DNA from 2 places in the Bacillus sp. ISL-35 genome. Region 2 is predicted to be linked to the other one. Evidence: a T-box and tRNA genes for the amino acid it is inferred to sense, from the RefSeq annotation. Region 2 holds a T-box; the other holds one or more tRNA genes.
What was found. The T-box of region 2 lies ahead of asnS (asparagine--tRNA ligase). A T-box ahead of a tRNA ligase gene usually reads a tRNA of that ligase, here a tRNA-Asn.

Region 1 (5,109 bases), on a different contig from region 2:
CAAGCAGAGGGTCGGCGGTTCGATCCCGTCATCCTCCACCATTTACTTTAATGCCGGTGTAGCTCAATTGGTAGAGCAACTGACTTGTAATCAGTAGGTTGGGGGTTCAAGTCCTCTTGCCGGCACCTTTTGTACGAGCCATTAGCTCAGTCGGTAGAGCATCTGACTTTTAATCAGAGGGTCGAAGGTTCGAGTCCTTCATGGCTCACCAGTTTTTCAAAAAAATATGCGGGTGTGGCGGAATTGGCAGACGCACCAGACTTAGGATCTGGCGCCGCAAGGCGTGGGGGTTCGACTCCCTTCACCCGCACCATTTTTTCAAAAGCTAAATATGCGGAAGTAGTTCAGTGGTAGAATACAACCTTGCCAAGGTTGGGGTCGCGGGTTCGAATCCCGTCTTCCGCTCCATTTCTTAGCCGGGGTGGCGGAACTGGCAGACGCACAGGACTTAAAATCCTGCGGTAGGTGACTACCGTACCGGTTCGATTCCGGTCCTCGGCACCACCAAGTTAGCTAATATATTAAATATGCGCCCGTAGCTCAATTGGATAGAGCGTCTGACTACGGATCAGAAGGTTATGGGTTCGACTCCTTTCGGGCGCGCCATTATTTTTTTCTCAATAGAACGGGGAGTAGCTCAGCTTGGTAGAGCACTTGGTTTGGGACCAAGGGGTCGCAGGTTCGAATCCTGTCTTCCCGACCATTTCAATTTTAATATGGGGCCTTAGCTCAGCTGGGAGAGCGCCTGCCTTGCACGCAGGAGGTCAGCGGTTCGATCCCGCTAGGCTCCACCATATGTCTTAATAAAATAATTTGGCGGTGTAGCTCAGCTGGCTAGAGCGTACGGTTCATACCCGTAAGGTCGGGGGTTCGATCCCCTCCGCCGCTACCAAATTTAATCTGGTTGAACCTATTCAATCTAGGATATCCTGGACCTTTAGCTCAGCTGGTTAGAGCAGACGGCTCATAACCGTCCGGTCGTAGGTTCGAGTCCTACAAGGTCCACCATTTTACTTGTTTTAAATACGGAGGTATACCCAAGTCTGGCTGAAGGGATCGGTCTTGAAAACCGACAGGCGGGTAACACCGCGCGGGGGTTCGAATCCCTCTACCTCCTCCATAATTTTATTATCATTAATATCGTCGCGGGGTGGAGCAGTCCGGTAGCTCGTCGGGCTCATAACCCGAAGGTCGCAGGTTCAAATCCTGCCCCCGCAATCTGGTCCCGTGGTGTAGCGGTTAACATGCCTGCCTGTCACGCAGGAGATCGCCGGTTCGATCCCGGTCGGGACCGCCATTTTTATTTTTAGGATGCAATATTATAGTGGCTCAGTAGCTCAGTCGGTAGAGCAAGTTGCTCACATCGTTGAATAAGCTTCTGCGGCAACTTGCGAGAAAGACCGAAGGTCATTCGAGCAAAGGACCTAAACCAGTAAAAGTTTAGGATGCAATAATATTATAGTGGCTCAGTAGCTCAGTCGGTAGAGCAAAGGACTGAAAATCCTTGTGTCGGCGGTTCGATTCCGTCCTGAGCCACCTTATTTAATTTAAATAATTATATGATTGAGATATGGCGATTGTGGCGAAGTGGTTAACGCATCGGATTGTGGTTCCGACATTCGTGGGTTCGATTCCCATCAGTCGCCCCTTTTCTTAATATGCGGGTGTAGTTTACTGGTAAAACCTCAGCCTTCCAAGCTGATGTAGTGGGTTCGATTCCCATCACCCGCTCCATATATGGGCCTATAGCTCAGCTGGTTAGAGCGCACGCCTGATAAGCGTGAGGTCGGTGGTTCGAGTCCACTTAGGCCCATTTTTTATATTATTCCGCAGTAGCTCAGTGGTAGAGCACTCGGCTGTTAACCGAGCGGTCGTAGGTTCGAATCCTACCTGCGGAGCCATTATGGGGAAGTACTCAAGAGGCTGAAGAGGCGCCCCTGCTAAGGGTGTAGGTCGGGTAACCGGCGCGAGGGTTCAAATCCCTCCTTCTCCGCCATAAGGCCCCTTGGTCAAGCGGTTAAGACACCGCCCTTTCACGGCGGTAACACGGGTTCGAATCCCGTAGGGGTCATAAGGAAAGCTGTTAGCAATTATGCTAACAGCTTTTTTTTGTTTCTTAAAATTTGCCTGCTTTTGCTTCCAGTTTGTTGTTTTCTCAATACAGCACGCAGCAAACACTATCAAAACAGAGTACTTAGAAGATCTATGGATTTATGCCAGTTTAAAGATCGAAAAGGAAAAACGGGTGACATAAAGAAGAAATATATGCCCGGTTATAGGAAGAAAGGAAAAACGGGTCACATAAAGAAGAGATATGTGCCCAGTTATGGGGAGAAAGAGAAAACGGGTCACATAAAGAAGAGATATGTTCCCGGTTGTAGGCAGAAAGAGAAAAACGGGTCAAATAAGAAAGAGATATGTTCCCGGTTATAGGGAGAAAAGGGAAAACAGGTCACAAAATTAGAACCAGTACCCCTAATGTCCAAGTATGTAAGGATACGCGAAATAATACTGTTGAAATAACAGTTTAATCTGTTTGTCTAATATAAGCTTTTCAACAGCCTCATATTACCATTGCTACACCAGGCAGCTTAACCTAGACTTCTTCACACCTAACCACCATCCCATCACCTCCTCGACAATATGAAAACGCTATCAACCCAAAAACATTTTTAATCAACTTCTATCTATCAAACCTAATAAATTCAACCAGCCCTCTCGAAAAATCATTATTCACTTTCAACTTTCGTTCTCCAAATTTCGCGTAATTGGAAGATTTAGTACATTAAAGCGCTACCATTTGCGGGCTTTTGTCGAATTACAGGCTTTACTGAGTATTATTGTCGAAAAATTAAGAAAATGTTTACAAGGAATTCTTTATGGTAACTAGAATACTACTCAAATAGGAAGTTTTATTTGTTCAACAAAGGCAGGTGGAGGGCATTGGTGATTAATCCTACAGAGTTTGAATTGCATCTGTTCCATGAAGGGAATTTGTATCAGAGTCATAATTTATTTGGTGCGCATGTCATGAATCGAGGAACTGAAACATATACTCGATTTTGTGTGTGGGCTCCGAATGCGTCTGAAGTAAGGCTTGTGGGTGATTTTAATCATTGGAATGGAGAGAATCACAAGTTTCATAAAGTGAATAAGGAAGGTGTCTGGCAGCTTGCCTTAGAGGGTGATCTGACCGGGGCTATCTATAAATATGATATTTTGACAGCTGGTGGGGATAAGAAGCTTAAAGCTGATCCGTTTGCTTTCTTCTCGGAAGTGAGGCCAAATACCGCTTCGGTTGTTTATCCCCTTGATGGGTACAAATGGGGCGACCAGAGGTGGCTCCAGAAGCGTGAGAGGCGAAGCACACTTGATGAGCCGATGTTCATTTATGAACTGCATGTGGGTTCCTGGAAAAAACATGATGATGGATCGTTCCTTACATATCGTGAGCTTGCAGATGAGCTGATTCCTTATATTCTTTCACATGGATATACACATATCGAACTATTGCCTTTAACTGAGCATCCGCTCGACATGTCCTGGGGCTATCAATCCACAGGTTATTTTTCTGTTACAAGCCGTTATGGGACACCACATGATTTTATGTATTTCGTAGATATGTGCCATCAAAACGGGATCGGAGTTATCCTTGACTGGATTCCTGGCCATTTTTGCAAGGATGCTCATGGGCTGTATCAGTTTGATGGCAGTTATGTTTTTGATTACCAGCGTGAGAGTGACCGGGAGAACCTCGTTTGGGGAACAGCCAATTTTGACTTAGGAAAAACAGAGGTTCAGAGCTTCCTGATTTCGAGTGCAATTTTCTGGCTGGAGAAATATCATATTGACGGCTTCAGGGTTGATGCGGTCGCGAACATCATCTATTGGCCTAATTCAGTCAATGCAGCCAATCCATACGGGGTGGAATTTTTAAAGAAGCTGAATAAAGCAGTGAAGGATTTTGAACCTGGTGCTTTGATGGTTGCGGAGGATTCGACTGACTGGCCGCAGGTGACAGCTCCAGTGGAGTATGGCGGACTCGGGTTTACCTACAAGTGGAACATGGGATGGATGAACGACACCTTAAAGTATATGGAGGAAGAAAGCCATAACAGGAAACATATACATGATAAGGTTACGTTCTCCCTGCTTTATGCTTTTTCAGAGAATTTTGTCCTGCCTTTTTCACATGATGAGGTGGTGCATGGAAAGAAGTCACTGCTTGACAAAATGCCGGGGGATTACTGGCAAAAATTCGCGCAGCTGCGCCTTTTACTTGGATTCATGGTGGCGCATCCGGGAAAGAAGCTGACCTTCATGGGGACAGAATTTGGCCAGTTTTCGGAATGGAAGGACCAGGAACAGCTTGACTGGAATCTCTTTGGGTATGAAATGCATGAAAAAATAAACCATTATACAAAAGAGCTGATCAAACTGTATAAGCGTTCAAAGCCGTTGTATGAGGTTGACCAGAGCTATGAAGGGTTTGAGTGGATTGATGCGGATAACCGTGACCAGTCGGTTTTCTCTTTTATCCGAAAAGGTCAGAATCCGGAAGATTTACTTGTCATCGTCTGTAATTTTACTGAGAAAGTTTACAGTGACTATCGGATCGGTGTTCCGAAGCCCGGGGAATATCGGGAAATTTTAAACAGCGATGCCGAGGTTTTCGGGGGTTCAGGCGTGTTGAATAAAAAAGTGCGAAAAGCAGAAGAAATAGCTTTCCATGGAAGGCCATATTCTATAGAGATGAGTATTTCTCCATTCGGAATCTCAGTTTTACGTCCTGTTATCAAAAGAAAGGGGAGAAACAATCATGCAAAAGAAGAAATGCGTGGCAATGCTGTTGGCAGGAGGAAAAGGAAGCCGGCTGCACTCACTGACAAAGAATCTCGCTAAACCTGCTGTCCCTTTTGGCGGCAAATACCGGATCATCGATTTTCCATTGAGTAACTGCACCAATTCAGGGATCCATACAGTCGGAGTATTGACCCAGTATCAGCCTTTATTGCTTAACTCCTATATTGGCATTGGCAGTGCATGGGACCTCGACAGAAAGGATGGCGGGGTGACAGTGCTGCCGCCTTATGCTGAGAGTTCCGAGGT
Region 2 (5,109 bases):
GACCTTCATGTCAGGTGCAATGCACGCAGCCGGCCTGCTTGGCGCTCCACGTCGTTCATCTTTCTCAACGTACGGCGGTTCAGAGCAAGCTGCTGAGTGGATTCCATACCAGATTGCCCAGGCGGTTGGCGGAACGATTCTATTCCTTGGAATTATCCTGATGCTATACATTTTCATCAACCTTGCTTTCTTCGCACCTAAAGGTGAAGAAGAATTCCCGGTCGGCGAGGTTGCTGATCAAGCTGAAAAAACTCCAATGGTATTCGAAAATTGGAAGTTATGGCTCGGTATCACTGTTCTTTTGATCCTGTTCGCCTACACAATCCCGTTCATCGATATGATTCAAAATGCACCAATTGGTTCGAAGGGATATAAATTCTTCTAAAAATGATCGAGCTCCCTTTTATGGGAAAATCAGAATCTAACAAAACAGGGTATGAAATCTGTCGCGATTTCATACCCTGTTTTTTAGTTGGTTCTGTTAAACAAGACTGTTGATTTTCGTTCCAGGCGCTTCGCTTTCCGCGGGGCTGGCGCTGAGCCTCCTCGCCGCTCTGCTCCTGCGGGGTCTCACCTGACCAGCTGCGCCCGCAGGACATTGATTAGCTTCTTCGAACCTGCCCACGCACGAAGGAAATGCGTTAGCATTTTCGAGGAGTCTACGCGCCTTCCACTACAATCAACAGGTGTAAAAACAACATCGAGCTTTAACAAAGCCTTACAATTACAACAGCAATTTGTACGATAAATATGATAAACAACGAGTGAAACCGTTCATGTTCAATAAGAGACAATAGGATGCCTCGGCATCCTATTGTTCATTATTCATATAGCTATCATTAAAAGTCTGCATTACCTGGTGTACGAGGGAATGGAATGACATCGCGGATGTTTTTCATTCCGGTTAAATACATGACAAGTCGTTCGAACCCAATTCCATAGCCGGAATGCTTTGTGCTGCCGTATTTTCTGAGTTCGAGATACCACCAGTAATCTTCTTCCGCCATACCGAGTTCTTTAATCCGTTCTGCAAGGACGTCTTCTCTTTCCTCACGCTGGCTTCCACCGATTAATTCGCCGATGCCAGGAACCAAAAGGTCGGTAGCAGCTACTGTCTTGCCATCCTCATTCGCTCTCATATAAAATGCCTTGATTTCTTTTGGATAGTCAGTCACGAAGACAGGACGCTTGTAAATTTCCTCGCTAAGGTAACGTTCATGTTCTGTTTGCAGGTCTGTACCCCATTCGACCGGGTATTCAAATTGCTTACCCGAGTTCTTTAATAATTCAACTGCTTCGCTATAGGTAACCCTTCCGAAATCGGAATTCAATGCATTCTGCAATCTTTCAATAAGTGTTTTATCAATAAAGCTGTTGAAGAAGGCCATCTCTTCTGGTGCATGTTCAAAAACATAATCAATGACATACTTAATCATTTCTTCACCAAGGTCCATGATATCCGGTAATTCCGCAAAAGCAACTTCCGGCTCAACCATCCAAAATTCTGCGGCATGTCGTGCCGTATTTGAATTTTCTGCCCTGAATGTCGGACCAAAGGTATACACATTACGGAAAGCAAGGGCAAAGCTTTCTGCATTCAATTGACCGCTCACGGTTAAGTTGGTTTCTTTGCCGAAGAAATCTGCATTTTCATCCACATTTCCGTCTTCGGTTTTTGGCAGCTTGTTCAAGTCCATTGATGTCACACGGAACATTTCCCCTGCCCCTTCAGTATCGCTTCCGGTAATGATTGGTGTATGTACATAGACAAACCCTTTGTCCTGGAAGAATTTGTGGAGAGCATATGATGCAACAGATCTAACTCTGAAAACCGCTGAGAAAGCATTGGCTCTCGGACGCAAGTGAGCAATTGTCCTTAAGTATTCAAGGGTATGCCTCTTCTTTTGGATTGGATAATCTGTATCCGATAATCCTTCGACGATAATTTTTGTCGCTTTGATTTCAAAAGGCTGCTTCATTTCAGGTGTTTGGATAAATTCCCCTTCTACTAAAACAGAAGAACTAATAGGCAACCTTGTGATTTCTTTGAAGTTTTCAAGCGTATCCTCAAAAACAACTTGTACACTCTTAAAGAATGTACCATCGTTTAACTCCATGAAGCCAATGGTTTTAGAGTCGCGAAGAGTGCGGATCCATCCTGTTAATTGTACAGTTTGGTCTTTAAAACTTTCTTGGTTTCTGTACAAATCTTTTACTACGGTCTTGATCATAATAAGCCTCCTTATGGTAATTTATTGCATTAAAAAAAGCCTTCTATCCCCAAAAAAGGGACGAAAGGCTGAACTTCCGCGGTACCACCCAAATTGTCATAAAATGACCATCTTCATAATTGCTTATCCCAGTCTATAACGTGCTGGCCACGTCTAAGCCTACTCATGATTTCCCTTTCGGTTAGAACTCAAAGGTGTTCTTCATTTATGCATCATCACCAGGCTTCCACCGTCCCCGGCTCGCTATCGAATATAGCAAAAACTACTTTCCTTTTCATCGATTTAATATATGCAGTTTTCAAATGGATTTTTACTGTAATAATTTATCACATAAAGTCACCCTTTGTCTAGTTGGCCCTTGATTTATATACATTTATCACTAAAAATCACTAAACTAAAGTTGTTTGAATAATAATCGGAAAAATTCCGCTTTGATTGAAAACTCCCCTCATTTCTTTAAAAATAAGGGGAGTTATTCCGGTTATCTAAACCAAATTGTTTTATATTGTCTTCTTTTTAACAATTAACCGGAATTTCTCCGCCTATTCTGCTTAAAAAGTTTCTTTGTAGATAATAGCCGGAAATTAACCGCTTATGGATTTACATATGAGAACGAAAATCCAATTTTTTGAATGATAACTTAGCCTTAGCTAAAAAGTGCTTTCATTAAAATAACTCTATCTCTGTTAATTGGTCCGATTATTGTTTAATATTCTTGACCTGAATCACACAGTGAATTGCTTTTTTTGCTTCCTGATCGGAATTGAGATATTGATAGCAATGACTGATATGATAATCAACGCGGATCCAAGCATCTGAAGACCGCCCAGCCTGTCGCCATACACCAGCAACCCCAGCATCGTTGCAATGACAGGTTCCAATGTAGCTACAACAGCAGCAGTACTGCTTTCTGTTCTTTCCAGTCCCCATGAGTATGCAAAATAAGCAACCACAGTCGGGAAAATCCCCAGCCCTATCGCATAAAGCCACGCATCCCCAGCGAAAAGGACAGCAGCCTTGCTGACTATACCGGTTGTCGGAACCAGTGCTGCTGAAGCCACAAGGAAGGTGTACAAAGTGACTGTAAACGGATGATACTGCCTTAATGCCACCTTGCCAAAAATGCTGTAAAGCGCATAACCGAAGCCTGCCCCAAGACCAATCAGGATACTGGAGACAGAAAAAGATGTTCCTCCCTGCCCGGTGATGCCTGCTGCAAGCGTGCAGCCAATGACTGTCATGACAATCGCCAACAATTTCTTCCTGTTGATGCTTTCTTTCAGGAAAAGAAATGACAAAACCGCTACAAAAGCAGGAGATGTGTACAATAAAGCCACTGCAATCGGAATATTCATCAGATTGATTGCCGTAAAATAAGACCAATTAAAAAACACAATGCTTAAAATTCCTGTCCCTACAAAAAGGTACAAGTCTTTTAACCTGATTTTCAAGTGGCTCCTGTAAAAGGCAATTCCGACCATCATTAAAACAATGGCTGCAGTCATGACTCGGATGGCCACGATCTCCATGGCACTAAACCCGGCATTATTCAAGCCTTTTACAAAAAAGCCAATCAAGCCCCACATAGCCGATGCAAATGCGATCATAAAATAAGGCAATTTCCCTTTCATACGTTCACCACACAGAAAAGATGACAGGTAGACTGCCATCTCATATTGAAAATGCTGTTCACACAAATTATTAATCTTAGATACTAGACCAGATGGTACACCTTGCTGTATTTTTCGTATAAATAATCAACTAAGTGCTGAGCATTGAGTCCCTCGCCAGTTACATCAGTCAATATTTCAAGTGGTTTTTTCATTTTTCCATGCTTATGGACTTTCTCAGTCATCCACTCTTTAATCGGCTGAAGATTTCCCTGTGCCAGAAGTTCCTCATAGTCAGGCAAGTCTTTGAGCATGGCATGCTTGAATTGCGCTGCATACATATATCCTAAAGCATAGGATGGGAAGTAACCAAAGCTACCTCCTGCCCAGTGAACGTCCTGAAGGACACCTACTGCATCATTTTCAGGTCTGATTCCAAGGTATTGCTCATATTTGTCATTCCAGATTTGCGGCAAGTCCTTGACTTCAATCTCATCGTTGAACAAACCTTTCTCAATTTCATAACGGACCATTACATGCAGCGGGTAAGTTAGCTCATCGGCTTCAATTCTGATCAAGCTCGGCTTTGACTCGTTGACTGCACGATAGAAGTCATCTACATCCACTCCTGAAAACTGCCCTTCTGAATATTCCTGCAGCAGGCTGTAATTATGCTTCCAGAAAGAATAATTGCGTCCGACAAAGTTTTCATAGAAAAGAGACTGTGATTCATGGATTCCCATTGAAGTACCAGAACTCATTGGCGTTCCGACCAGATCTTCAGAAATATTTTGTTCATATAGAGCATGGCCGCCTTCATGAATGGTCCCGAATACTGCTGTCCTGAAGTCTGATTCATCATATTTCGTCGTAACCCTTACATCTCCTGGATTTAAGCCCATCGCGAATGGGTGTACCGTTTCATCAAGACGGCCAGCATCAAAGTCGTATCCCATTTGTTTAAGGATTTCAAGACTGAATGCACGCTGCTTCTCTTTAGGGAAATGACTAAACAGGAACCCGGTTTCTGGTTTTTCTGTTGAGTTTGAAATCTGCTGTACAAGCGGAACAATTTTGTTGCGCAGTTCACCAAACACCTCGTCCAAAACCTCGACAGTGACGCCAGGTTCATACATATCAAGCAATGTATTGTACTTATTTCCTTCATAACCCCAATAGCCAATGAATCTCTTTGTCGTTTCTACCAGTTTTTCAAGATAGGGCCTGAACATTTCAAAATCAGATTTGTCCTTAGCCTCTTCCCAAAC

Region 1: it has a tRNA-Asn gene. The T-box ahead of asnS (asparagine--tRNA ligase) is inferred to sense a tRNA for this amino acid. The anticodon was not compared.

What each region holds. Positions count from the first base shown of each region.
Region 1 covers NZ_JAGGQK010000013.1:102,633-107,741, reverse strand. Annotated here, with positions in the region: tRNA gene J7E38_RS17685 (tRNA-Val) at 1-41, shown strand, start outside; tRNA gene J7E38_RS17680 (tRNA-Thr) at 53-125, shown strand; tRNA gene J7E38_RS17675 (tRNA-Lys) at 136-211, shown strand; tRNA gene J7E38_RS17670 (tRNA-Leu) at 229-313, shown strand; tRNA gene J7E38_RS17665 (tRNA-Gly) at 334-408, shown strand; tRNA gene J7E38_RS17660 (tRNA-Leu) at 416-504, shown strand; tRNA gene J7E38_RS17655 (tRNA-Arg) at 530-606, shown strand; tRNA gene J7E38_RS17650 (tRNA-Pro) at 627-703, shown strand; tRNA gene J7E38_RS17645 (tRNA-Ala) at 719-794, shown strand; tRNA gene J7E38_RS17640 (tRNA-Met) at 816-892, shown strand; tRNA gene J7E38_RS17635 (tRNA-Ile) at 932-1,008, shown strand; tRNA gene J7E38_RS17630 (tRNA-Ser) at 1,028-1,120, shown strand; tRNA gene J7E38_RS17625 (tRNA-Met) at 1,145-1,218, shown strand; tRNA gene J7E38_RS17620 (tRNA-Asp) at 1,222-1,297, shown strand; tRNA gene J7E38_RS17615 (tRNA-Phe) at 1,464-1,536, shown strand; tRNA gene J7E38_RS17610 (tRNA-His) at 1,574-1,646, shown strand; tRNA gene J7E38_RS17605 (tRNA-Gly) at 1,661-1,734, shown strand; tRNA gene J7E38_RS17600 (tRNA-Ile) at 1,740-1,813, shown strand; tRNA gene J7E38_RS17595 (tRNA-Asn) at 1,827-1,901, shown strand; tRNA gene J7E38_RS17590 (tRNA-Ser) at 1,906-1,996, shown strand; tRNA gene J7E38_RS17585 (tRNA-Glu) at 2,000-2,071, shown strand; gene glgB (1,4-alpha-glucan branching protein GlgB) at 2,944-4,902, shown strand; gene J7E38_RS17575 (glucose-1-phosphate adenylyltransferase) at 4,820-5,109, shown strand, end outside.
Region 2 covers NZ_JAGGQK010000001.1:400,353-405,461, reverse strand. Annotated here, with positions in the region: gene J7E38_RS02120 (b(o/a)3-type cytochrome-c oxidase subunit 1) at 1-385, shown strand, start outside; gene asnS (asparagine--tRNA ligase) at 840-2,231, opposite strand; T-box leader at 2,285-2,518, opposite strand; gene J7E38_RS02110 (EamA family transporter) at 2,957-3,862, opposite strand; gene J7E38_RS02105 (carboxypeptidase M32) at 3,946-5,109, opposite strand, start outside.